3 regions of the Exiguobacterium sp. UBA1053 genome follow, and region 2 is predicted to be linked to each of the others. Evidence: riboswitches for the same ligand, from Rfam matches in the RefSeq annotation. Region 2 holds a riboswitch; each other region holds the start of a gene.
The links. Region 2 has a riboswitch for S-adenosylmethionine ahead of B3G15_RS06995 (Na+/H+ antiporter NhaC family protein). Riboswitches for the same ligand answer to the same signal wherever they lie in the genome.

Region 1 (4,155 bases), on a different contig from region 2:
AAAAGAACTCGGTCAGGAAATTCCGAACAGTTACGTTCCGTTACAATTCGAAAACGAAGAGAACCCAGTCACGTATCAGCGGACACTCGGTCCTGAGCTGATTGCGGACTTGCCGCACATCGACTGGTTCGTTGCCGGTTGTGGTTCAGGTGGTACGTTCACCGGAACAGCGGACTTCTTAAAACAACGTCTCGGTACAAAAGCAGCAATCGTCGAACCGGAAGGCTCCGTCTTAAATGGTGGTCCAGCCGGTCCTCATAAGACAGAAGGCATTGGAACAGCAAAATGGCCAAGTCTCGTTCCGCGTGAACTCGTCGACGAGATTCATACGATTTCTGACCGCGATGCATTTGACGCGGTTCATACACTCGCTGCTCGCGAAGGATTACTCGTTGGTAGTTCAGCAGGTGCAGCGCTCGTTGCTGCGCTTGATATCGCGAAGCGTCACCCCGGCAGTACGATCGTCACCGTCTTCGCAGACAGTGCCGAACGCTACTTGAGCCAACAAATCTTTGAAAAGGTGGACGAAACTCATGCGTAAGAAGACAGCATTGATTCATGGAGGAACAGGTGTCGACCGGGCAACAGGAGCCGTCACACCTCCGATCTATCAAACAAGCACATACAAGCAGGATAAAATCGGTCAACTCAAGGACGGATACGAATACTCACGGACAGCGAACCCAACACGGACGAGCATCGAACGATTGATTGCGGATCTCGAAGGTGGCGCACGTGGTTTTGCCTTCGGTTCTGGGATGGCAGCGATCCATGCCGTCTTCCACTTACTTGAGTCTGGCGACCACATCGTCATGACCGATGACGTCTACGGTGGTACGTTCCGCTTGATGCAACGCGTCTTACCGAAGTTCAACATCGAAGTGACATTCGTCGATACGACGGACCTTGCGGCAACGGAAGCAGCGATTCAAGACAACACGAAGATCGTCTACGTCGAAACACCGACGAACCCGTTGTTGAAAGTTACGGACATTGAAGCAATCGCAACAATCGCAAAACGTCACGATCTTAAACTCGTCGTCGACAACACGTTCGCGACACCATACCATCAACAACCACTCGCACTTGGTGCAGACATCGTCTTGCACAGTGCGACGAAATACATCGGCGGACATTCGGACGTCGTCGCTGGACTTGTCGTCGTCAAAGATGATGCGCTCGGCGAAGAGCTGCACTTCATCCAAAACTCGACAGGCGGCGTGCTTGGACCGCAAGACAGCTTCTTGCTCGTCCGTGGTCTTCGTACACTCGGTATCCGGATGGATGCGATCGAAGAGACAGCACATGATCTCGTTGCGTTCCTACAAGCGCAAGATATTGTCTCAAACATCTTCTACCCGGGACTTGCATCGCATCCTGGTCACGACATCCAAGCGAAACAAGCGACTGGATTTGGTGGGATGATCAGCTTTGATGTTGGTTCAGCAGCGAACGCAGAAAAACTCGTCGAGGCGACACACTTCTTCACACTTGCTGAAAGTCTTGGTGCCGTCGAGAGTCTGATTTCCGTTCCGGCACGGATGACGCACGCGTCGATCCCAGCAGAACGTCGGGCAGAACTCGGTATCACGGACGGTCTCGTTCGGATTTCAGTTGGACTTGAAGACGCAGAAGATTTGAAAGAAGACTTAACACGTGCTTTCACGTTCCTCGAAAAAGTTTCTGAAAAAACTGTTTGACAACAAAAATAACCCCTGCTAATATTCAGAATATATTCTACAAACTTAATACCGAAACTCTTATCGAGAGTGGTGGAGGGACTGGCCCGATGAAACCCGGCAACCGCGGATCTAATCCGAAGTGGTGCTAATTCCAGCAGACAAAAGTCTGGGAGATGAGAGCAAATGGTTTTGTGTACTGAAAAGTGCGCGCGTTTGCTCTAAAACGCGCGCACTTTTTTTATTTTAGGAGGGACAGTTGTGATTCGTTTACAAGACGTAGGAAAGATTTATCGCTCAAAGCGCGGAGCGGTCGAAGCCGTCGCGAATGTCGATCTGACAATCGAGCGCGGTGAAATTTTTGGAATAATCGGTTATTCCGGAGCAGGGAAATCGACTCTGATCCGATTACTGAATATGCTCGAAGCACCAACGAGTGGTTCGATCCAAATCGATGGTGTTGAAATGACATCACTGAAACCAAAAGAATTACGAGGCGTCCGCAAGAATGTCTCGATGGTCTTCCAACACTTCAACTTACTATGGTCACGGACGGTTGAAGAGAACATCATGTTCCCACTCGAGCTAGGTGGCTTCCCGAAAGCACATCGCAAGGAACGGGTAGCGGAACTGATCCAACTCGTTGGTTTGGACGGACGCGAAAAAGCTTATCCGTCACAATTATCCGGTGGTCAAAAACAACGTGTCGGTATCGCTCGGGCACTGGCATCGAACCCGGACGTTCTCTTATGTGACGAGGCAACAAGTGCACTCGATCCGAAGACGACGGACTCAATCCTTGAGTTACTCGTCGACATCAATGAAAAACTGAAACTAACGATCGTCTTGATCACACACGAGATGCACGTCATTCAAAAAATCTGTCACCGGGTCGCCGTCATGGAAGCCGGTAAAATCGTCGAGCAAGGACCGGTCGCAGAAGTCTTCCGTCATCCGAAGCAAGCGATGACGAAGGAATTCGTCAAACAATTGACGTCACCGTCAGAGAACGAGTTAACGTTCGCGAAACTACGCGAACGCTACCCAACCGGAAAAATCGTTCAGTTGACGTTCGTCGGATCGACAGCGGAAAGCCCGATCCTCGCGGAAGTCATGAAGGATTCACCGGTCCTGTTCAATATCATCGGCGGAAACGTCGGTCAATCGCAGGAAGGGGCACTCGGTACACTGTTCATTCAGTTGATCGGGGAAACAGAAGCAACACAAGCGGTCATCACGAAGCTTCAAGCCAGTGATGTTGAAGTGGAGGTGGATCACCGATGATTTCATTCTTTGACAACCTAGATTGGGACATGGTGTGGGAAGCGACAGGCAGTACCGTCTATATGACGGCAATCGCTGGGGTTTCGACATTCGTTCTCGGTTTGATCATTGGTTTACTATTGTATGCGACAAACGAAGAGTTATTGTTCAAGAATCGGGCGTTCTATTCAGTGTTGAGCTTGATCGTCAACGTCTTCCGTTCGATTCCGTTCATCATCTTACTGATCTTATTGATTCCATTTACGACAGCGATCGTCGGTTCGTTCCTCGGACCAACGGCAGCATTACCGGCACTGATTTTCGGTGCTGCACCATTTTACGGTCGGATGGTTGAACTCGCGTTACGTGAAGTCGATAAAGGTGTCATCGAGGCAGCTGAATCGATGGGGGCGACGAAGTTCCAAATCATCTATAAAGTCTTAATCCCGGAAGCGTTGCCTGCCATCGTTTCTGGTATCACGGTCACACTCGTCTCACTTGTCGGTTATACGGCAATGGCCGGAGTAGTCGGCGGAGGTGGACTTGGGGACATGGCCTTCATCGAAGGATTCCAGCGTTCTCAAAACGATGTCATCGTCATTGCGACACTCTTAATCTTAGCGATCGTCTTCGTCATCCAAATCATTGGTGATTTGCTGATCCGTGCGATCGATAAACGTTAATTCAAATTTTATTCATATTGGAGGAATCATTCATGAAAGTTTGGAAAAAATTCGTAGGTACTGCTGCTGTATCCGTCTTAGCAATCAGCCTTGCTGCATGTGGCGAAAAATCATCAGGATCAGGTAGCGACGACAAAACACTCGTCGTTGGTGCATCAAACGTACCGCACGCTGAGATTCTTGAGCACGTTAAAAAAGAATACGAAGCAAAAGGTTACAAGCTTGAAATCAAGAAGTTCCAAGATTACGTACTTCCGAACAAAGCACTCGCTTCAAAAGAAATCGATGCGAACTACTTCCAGCACGTACCGTATCTTGAGCAACAAGAGAAAGAAAACAAATCATATAAGTTCGCGAACGCAGGTGGCGTCCACGTTGAACCACTCGGTATTTATTCGAAGAAATACAAATCACTCGATAAGTTACCAAATGGTGCAACGATCCTGACGAGCTCAAACGTCGCGGAACGCGGTCGTGTCTTGACGTTCCTTCAAAATGAAGGATTGATCAAGCTTAAAGACGGTAAAACA
Region 2 (4,155 bases):
ATTTAACGGAATATCTTCTCTTCCTTGAATCCGTTCGTTTAAGTTCCAATCCGTCTGACCATGCCGCACTAAACAAATTTCAGTCATGTCTCTGTCTCCCTCATTTAAGAAATATGACTGATTGTATCATGTTTTCCATTCGGAAGTTGTCGCGGTGCCAACAGTAGCACCTGACAGGTGAAACGTTCAATTCGTTCAAGCAATCGCTCAATCTTTAACGGATTTTCCGTCTGAGCGAAACTGGCAAGTGAGTGGGTGCCATTCGGAAAGGAGAACAAACGAACATCGGCTCCGACATCCGCTCCCTTCTCAACAAAATGCAAAGCTTGAGAAAACGGGACGATTGGATCTTTTTTACCGTGCAAGAGCATGATGGGCGGGGCATCCGACGATAAATGTGTGACGGGTGAGACGTGCGTCATCAGCTTGCGCCATTCTTCTCGTCCCCCCTTGTAGAACTTAATGTGGGCAATCCAAGTCTGAATGAAATTAAACAACAAAAAGTTCGTCGGTGGATATAAAGCGATCACACCACTGATCAATGGCATGTGGCGCTCATCACGCTCACCAACGAAAGCAGATGGGGCAAGTGCCGTCGTCAGCATGAGTGCAGCTCCGGCTGAGTCTCCCCACACCATCATCCGACCTCTTAAAATGCGAAGATCCTCCGCTTCCTTGTTCAAAAAACATAACGCATCCCGTACATCTTCGAGGTTATCCGGAAAATAACTGCCCTCTTCGAACAAACGATAATCAATACTACAGACGGCAACTCCGAGTTCAAGCAGACGGTCGACGATTGGACTAAAGCAGAATATGTCATCGCGCTCTCCACGAACAAATGCACCACCGTGTGCGTAGATGGCAACTGGAAACGGTCCCTCACCCGGTGGATAATAGAGATCGAGCTGTAAGATGCGGTCTCCCACCTGTTTGTAGGTAAGCGTCCGCGGTGCCAGTTGTTTTTCTGTGAGTGGCAAGGCGGGTTCGGTCCATCGAAGCAATGCACCATAATTGTTCCAGATACTCGCTCCCGCTGCTGCCGTCGTCAATAACGCAGCTCCCCCCATTAGCCATGCAGTTTCACGTTTCACTTGATCACCTCCAAAAGACGTACCAGTTTCTTCACTTTATTATCCTTTTACCCCGTTTTAAAAGATGTCGAACGTCTCGGTATTCCTACTTGACGCTTCATCAGCGTTCCGCTATAGTGAGAAAGTCCAAATCGGAATAGTTACGTTTTAATAATGGAGGTATCATATAATGAAAAAAATCATTCCTGCTTTAACGGTCGCCTTCGCGAGTGCAAGTGTCCTCGCTGCTTGCGGTTCAAATACCGATTCATCGACTTCAGATAAAACCCAGACAGAAGTCTATGCATCAACGTTCGCGACGGCTGCTATTGCCCGTGAAATCGGTGGGGATCAAGTCGACGTCAAGATGATCGTCCCACCTGGAGCAGACCCCCACTCTTACGAGCCAACGTCAAAACAACTCACTGAGATTGCCAAGGGCGACTTATTCCTCTTAACCGGTACGACGCTCGAGCCGTATTCGAAAAAAATCCAGGAGAGTCTAAAAGGCACGGATGTCCGCTTCGTCGAGACGAGTAAGGATGTCAACTTGCTAGAATCGGATGCTACACTTCATGCACATGAAGAAGAAGGGCATACAGAAGACGAACATGCCCACGAAGAAGAAGGGCATGATGATCATGCAACAGATGAACATGCGCATGAAGAAGAGGGGCATGACCACGGAAAATACGATCCACACGTCTGGCTCGACCCTGTCAACGCAAAAGCAATGGCACGCTCGATTACAACTGCTCTATCAAAAGAAGTACCAAAAGACAAAGCAACATTCGAGAAAAACTTAAAGGCGTTCGATCAACAAGCTGACGCACTCGATGAAGAGTTCAAACAAGCGGTCGCTGATGGTTCGAAAAAAGAGCTTCTCGTTACGCATGCCGCTTATGGTTACCTCGCAGAACGATATGGTTTCACACAACTGCCGATCGCGGGAATTTCTCCTTCTGATGAACCGTCACAAAAGCAACTGGCCGCTTTAGTGAAAGAAGCACGGATGCATGATTTGAAATACGTCGCGTTCGAAGAGACAGTCTCACCTAAGGTTGCACGTGTCATCCAAAAAGAAATCGGAGCTGAATCCGTGACGATTCATAATCTAGAGTCGGTCACGAAAGCGCAACAAAACAGTTCTTATTTCAAGTTGATGGAAGAAAACGTCCAAACATTGAAAAAGGCACTTCAGTAAAGTACAGTTGACACGCGTTACTCAATGCGGTACGGTAAGAAACGTGTTTTACAACAATTGAATGACTTCTTTTTATCGCGAGAAACGGAGGGACTGGCCCAATGATGTTTCGGCAGCGGACGATTTGATTCGTACTGTGCCAAATCCAGCAAGCGAAAGCTTGAGAGATAAGAAGAGCGTCTTTATTTCATAAAGACCTCCTTCTTTCTTGCGAAGGGGTCTTTTTTTGTATCTTTGAGAAACGAGGTGTCAACAATGAATGAAACGATCACGCCTAACAAATGGGCACTGCTTCCTCTCGTCGTATTCCTGGTTCTCTTCATCGGAGCCGGGATCTTCTATGACGACTTTTACAAATTTCCGATCCTTATCGCCGCACTGATCGCTTTGATTTTTGCTGCAATCACAACGAAAGGATCCATCAATCAAACGGTCGAACGAATCGCAACGGGTGCCGGAAATCCCGATATCATGATCATGGTCTTCATCTTCTTATTAGCCGGTACGTTTTCTGGAACGGCAGAAGCAATCGGTGCCATCGATGCAACCGTCAATGCTGCTTTGACGTTCCTACCTCCGTCATTACTGATGAGTGGTCTGTTCATCATCGCTGCCTTCATCTCGATGGCAATGGGAACATCGACTGGAACGATTGCTGCACTCGCGCCGATCGCCTTCGGTATTCATGAAGCGACAGGCATCAACGTTGCGATCGCAGCAGCGTCAGTCGTTGGTGGATCGATGTTCGGCGATAACCTGTCGTTCATCTCGGATACGACGATTGCTGCCGTCCGAACCCAAAAAACGAACATGCGCGATAAATTCCGGACGAACTTCATGATCGTCCTACCGGCTGCTATTTTGACGGTCATCCTGCTCGCATTCGTTTCCGGTTCTGGTGACGTCGTCGAAGCAAAAGCCTTTGAATTCTACAAGTTGATTCCATATCTCGCTGTCATCGTTCTTGCGATCTTCGGCGTCAATGTCATCCTTGTCTTAATTGGTGGTACGCTACTCACCGGCATCATCGGTATGATTGATGGTAGCTTCGGCTTAAGTGGATTCGTCCTCTCGATGTCTGAAGGCATGTTGGGCATGGCGGAGATCTCCATCTTGACGCTCCTCATGGGTGGTCTCGTCAGCTTGATTACGTTCAACGGTGGAATCGCCTTCTTAAAAGAGACGCTGACACGCAAGATTTCACAGCGTCGTAGTGCCGAGTTCAGTATGGCAGCACTCGTTAGCGCAACGAATCTCGCGACTGCAAACAATACGATCTCGATTCTCGTCGCTGGACCACTGGCAGCTGAAATTGCCGATACGTATGAAGTCGATCGAAAAAAATCGGCGAGTATCCTTGATATCTTCTCTTGTGGTATTCAAGGCATCATTCCGTATGGAGCACAACTATTGATCGCAGCAGAATTGACGAAAACGGCTTCACCGGAACTGATTCCGTATCTGTTCTATCCGTTCCTCCTCTTCGTCTGTGGATCAATTGCCATCTTCTTCGGCTTACCACGCATGAAGAAGACAGCGACGAAGCAAGAAAAAATTTCTTCGTAACCATAAAACAGGTCCAATCGCGTCGACGATTGGACCTGTTTTATTATTTATTCTGCTTCGCTTGTCGTTCTAAGATTAAGTAAGCGATTGCCGGAAGCGGGAACTGAACGAGTCCAGCGCCTCCCCACACCCATGGATTACGTCCTGACTTTCGCGCACTAAGAAACAGACCCACTGCCTGCGTTACTAACAAGGCGCCAATGCTAAGCCAAGTACATTTGGATAGCTTTTTATTCTTTTGAGCCATCTTTTCTCCCCCTCTTTTAACACACGATTAAATCTCACGATTCTTTTCTATTTTACCTTATTTCA
Region 3 (4,155 bases), on a different contig from region 2:
CAGATTTTGACGCATTACCACTTCAGGAAGAGACAACGCTTGCTTTCCGGTCGATCCATCCTGGTATCATGCATGCTTGCGGGCATGATGGTCACACGGCAATGGTGATGGCCCTGGCTGCTACGCTCTATCCGTTACGTGATCAATTGCAAGGAACGATTCGAATCATTCACCAGCATGGTGAAGAGGTCTTTCCCGGTGGAGCAATTCAAATGATTGAAGCCGGTGTCCTCGAAGGTGTCGATGCGATTTTTGCGACACATCTCGAAAATGATTTACCGGTTGGTACGATTGGGTTTCGGGAAGGACATACATTATGTGCGATCGACGAATTCGAAATCATCGTCCACGGTCAAGGCGGGCATGCCCAAGCACCACATAAAACAAAAGATGCACTCGTCGCTGGAGCGCAGCTCGTCTGCAACTTACAGCATCTCGTCAGTCGACGGGTCGATCCGTTTGAGCCTGCTGTTCTTGCAATTGGTTCTTTCCATGCGGGAACGGCTCCGAACATCGTCACGGGTGAAGCACGCATCGTCGGGGAAATCCGGACGTTCAATGAGACATTGCGGCATCAGCTCCGACAAGAAGTCGATCTTGTCGCCAAAACGACATGTGCCGGCATCGGTGCTACCTATTCAATCGACTTCACGACTGGTTATCCAGCACTCTGGAATCATCCGGACGAGACAAAACTTGTTCAGGAAGCCGCTTCTTTCTTACCGGAAGCATCCGTCCGGGCACTCAAACCAATGATGGCTGCGGATGACTTCGCGCATTATCTAACACATGTCCCGAGAAGTTATTTCTTTACTGGCTCCGGATATACGGACGGTCGCGTCAACTATCCACAGCATCATCCGCAGTACGAAATCAACGAACAGGCGTTGTTGATTGGTGCGAAGACACTCGGAGCGACGGTTTTACGTGCCTTGAAACCTAAGGATTGACTTTATTTCTTTTTGAATGGTATCATCACAACAATGATAACGAATGACATCAACTTCATATACCCTTATCAAGAGTGGACCGAGAGATCTGGATCGATGACGTCCCAGCAACCTGCGCATAGCAAGGTGCTACGACCAGCAAAGCGAAAGCTTTGGTTGATAAAAAGCGGCGACTCCTTTTGCAACCAAGCGAAGGAGTCGTTTTCGTTTTCTCGCTGTCAGACATACAATGGGGATTTCCCACGGAGAGGAAGAGACAGATGGAAAAAGCAACATTTGCAGGTGGATGTTTTTGGTGCATGGTGACACCATTTGAAGAATTACCAGGAATCGAGGGAATCGTATCGGGTTACATGGGCGGACACGTCGATAACCCGACATACGAGCAAGTTAAAACAGGAACGACGGGACATCTCGAAGTCGTCCAAATCACGTTTGACCCGAGTCTGTTCCCGTACGAGCGTCTGCTCGAACTCTACTGGCCACAAACGGATCCGACGGATGCAGAAGGTCAATTCCAAGATCGCGGCACGCAGTACGCACCAGCGATTTTCTATCATACGGACGCTCAACATGAAGCAGCGATCGCTTCTCGTGACGCTCTTGCTGCAAGCAATCGTTTCAAACAACCGATCGTAACGCGGATCGATGCCGCTTCTGAATTTTATCCGGCGGAAGAGTATCATCAAGACTTCCATAAGAAAAATCCAGAACACTATAAAAAAGATCGTGCTGCCTCTGGTCGCGATGCCTTCATCGAGCAGGAATGGAAAGATACGACGACGGTTTAATTCAAAAAAATGCATATAAAAACAGGTCAGTAAACGTTGGTTTGCTGACCTGTTTCATTGTTATGAAAAAAATAAGTCATGAAACACGTTCTACTTGATCCGCCGCCTTCTCTTCCGGCGCCACGACTTGATACCGCTTCAAAACGAAGATCCCACATACCATGACGGCGAGACCGATGAGCTGACCGAACGATAAATCAATTTGTGGTAAACCGAACCAGCCGAACGTATCGACAGCGAGAGCAAAGCTTAACTGCGAAATCAGAACGACAGAGATCGCGACGGACGGACCAAGTAATTGAATTCCACGCATGACACAAAAAACGACGCCAACACCGACAAGTCCACCAAACCAATAGAGTGGTGATACGTTTTGGATCTGCCCGATTGTTCCACCACGAAACAGAACATACGTGACACTTGCTCCGATGAAGCCGACGAAGAAGACGAGCGTCGTTGTCGCCCAAGCACCGAACGCGTCACTCATCCGAGCATTCAATACCGTCTGTAAACTGATTAACATCCCTGCCAACACGGCACACACGATGCCTATTACCATGTTCGTTCCTCCTTACTCATAGCTGTTACCGTTCGCCTTCTCGCGAACCCGCTCCAGATCGACGATGATGATTTTCCCGCGTCGTCGAACGAGAATCTCCTCTTCACATAATTTCGTGATGATCCGGTTGAGATGGCGATAACTCGTTCCAAGCCAGTCAGCGACGTCATGCAGGTTCGACGTCCGCATCTCCTGATAAAACAAACTGTCACTGGCTTCAGAAGCGATCGACAACAAATATCCTGCAAATCGCTCTTCAACTGTATACAATACATGGTGCGACGCTGATTTCGAGTCGGCATACCACTTCGCTGTGATCGTGCGTAATAAAAATTGCAGAAAGACGTTCGTCGTATTGTGCTCGCGTAAAATCGCATACGGTACGCTCAACACCTCGACGTCGGTCACCGCTTCGACCGTATTCAATACTTCCCGTTCGTTGATGAACTCAGCGTCACCGATCACTGTCAGTGGTGTCTTGAATCGTAGAATCCGTTGTTTCCCTTCTGACGAGGCAGCAGATATCTTAACTTTGCCTGCGACGATGAAGTACATCCGGTCGATCGCTGCCCCTGTCGTACAGAGGAGTTCCCCTTTTTGGAAGGTTTCTTGACGCAACCAAGCGCGCGTCTCTTCCGTCAAAATCGTATCCAGTCCATACTGTTGAATGACGCTTTCCATGTTCATTTCCCCCCTTTAGGCAAGTGAGAAAATCGCAACTCCTGCAAGTATGAGACCCACACCAACCCATTGACCACGATTTCCTTGTTTTTTTAAGACACCGAACCATCCCTTTAAATCAATCACAAACGCACATAAAATCTGTGCGACGAGTAATAAACACATCGCCCATGTCATCCCGAGTTTTTGGATTGCTGTCAGTTCCGTTACGACGACTAGCACGCCAATCAAACCGCCGCTCGCATAAATCCATGGTAACTGACGGAAGCCACCGATTTTCCGATCTCGTACGAAACTGTAAATGACTAAACAACCCATCAGACCCACAAAGTGGACGATCAATACGGACAACCACGGTCCGACGCCTGTCGCAAGGCGCGCATTGAATATGCCTTGCAGGGCGATGAACAGACCGCTCATCAAAGCAAACACGACTCCTTGCACGTCATCTCCTCCTTTAATCTCTACACTAGAGTAGACCTTACTCGTGCCCTACTTGAAAAGGACAAATGTCCCATTTTCAAAAAAACATGAAAAAACCCGCTGTCCACAAGTGGCATCACGGGTCCCTCACTATATGCTCATGTCGTAAAACGAGTCGTCGTTTGTTTCAGCTGTTCCTCTGCTTCCGTCATCATGCGCGTAAACAACTCCGCAACAGTCGGCACATCATGAATCAATCCCGCAACCAGTCCAGCGTTGACATATCCTTTCTCCTCATCGCCCTCAAGAGCGCCTGTAATATGATACGACTCATTCGTCTGATCGAGAAAAGCAGCAGGTGTCTCTACTGTGAGTCGTTCGACGTAAGGACCATCAAGGACACGTCGGACGAATCCGACGGAACGTCCGATGATGCGTGTATCGGTATCGGTCGCATCCATTAAGTGCGCCTTGTATGCCGAATGAACCTTCGCCTCTTCCGTCGCAATCAACCGTGTTCCGAGCTGTGCGCCAGCCGCACCAAGCAACAGGACAGCTGCTAGTCCACGTCCGTCGCCAATCCCACCCGCTGCAAGGACCGGTATGTTGACCCGATCGACGAGTTGCGGAATCAAGGTCAACGTCGTCAACTCGAGCGGTGAATTGATGCCTGCTGCTTCAACTCCCTCCGCTACGAGTACATCAGCGCCTGCCTGTTCTGCCTTTAACGCCTGTTTGACTGAAGCGACAA

Region 1: another riboswitch for S-adenosylmethionine. It lies ahead of B3G15_RS11165 (methionine ABC transporter ATP-binding protein); the one in region 2 lies ahead of B3G15_RS06995 (Na+/H+ antiporter NhaC family protein).
Region 3: another riboswitch for S-adenosylmethionine. It lies ahead of msrA (peptide-methionine (S)-S-oxide reductase MsrA); the one in region 2 lies ahead of B3G15_RS06995 (Na+/H+ antiporter NhaC family protein).

Annotation. Positions count from the first base shown of each region.
Region 1 is NZ_DCDO01000013.1:678,607-682,761, reverse strand. It holds gene B3G15_RS11175 (PLP-dependent cysteine synthase family protein) at 1-541, shown strand, start outside; gene B3G15_RS11170 (bifunctional cystathionine gamma-lyase/homocysteine desulfhydrase) at 534-1,700, shown strand; SAM riboswitch class I at 1,758-1,862, shown strand; gene B3G15_RS11165 (methionine ABC transporter ATP-binding protein) at 1,941-2,963, shown strand; gene B3G15_RS11160 (methionine ABC transporter permease) at 2,960-3,625, shown strand; gene B3G15_RS11155 (MetQ/NlpA family ABC transporter substrate-binding protein) at 3,658-4,155, shown strand, end outside.
Region 2 is NZ_DCDO01000011.1:13,232-17,386, forward strand. It holds gene B3G15_RS06980 (histidine phosphatase family protein) at 1-87, opposite strand, end outside; gene B3G15_RS06985 (alpha/beta hydrolase) at 105-1,094, opposite strand; gene B3G15_RS06990 (metal ABC transporter solute-binding protein, Zn/Mn family) at 1,264-2,277, shown strand; SAM riboswitch class I at 2,347-2,451, shown strand; gene B3G15_RS06995 (Na+/H+ antiporter NhaC family protein) at 2,533-3,843, shown strand; gene B3G15_RS07000 (hypothetical protein) at 3,887-4,090, opposite strand.
Region 3 is NZ_DCDO01000006.1:39,574-43,728, forward strand. It holds gene B3G15_RS05465 (M20 metallopeptidase family protein) at 1-950, shown strand, start outside; SAM riboswitch class I at 1,013-1,116, shown strand; gene msrA (peptide-methionine (S)-S-oxide reductase MsrA) at 1,211-1,741, shown strand; gene B3G15_RS05475 (DMT family transporter) at 1,818-2,300, opposite strand; gene B3G15_RS05480 (Crp/Fnr family transcriptional regulator) at 2,313-2,981, opposite strand; gene B3G15_RS05485 (DMT family transporter) at 2,997-3,425, opposite strand; gene B3G15_RS05490 (NAD(P)H-dependent flavin oxidoreductase) at 3,563-4,155, opposite strand, start outside.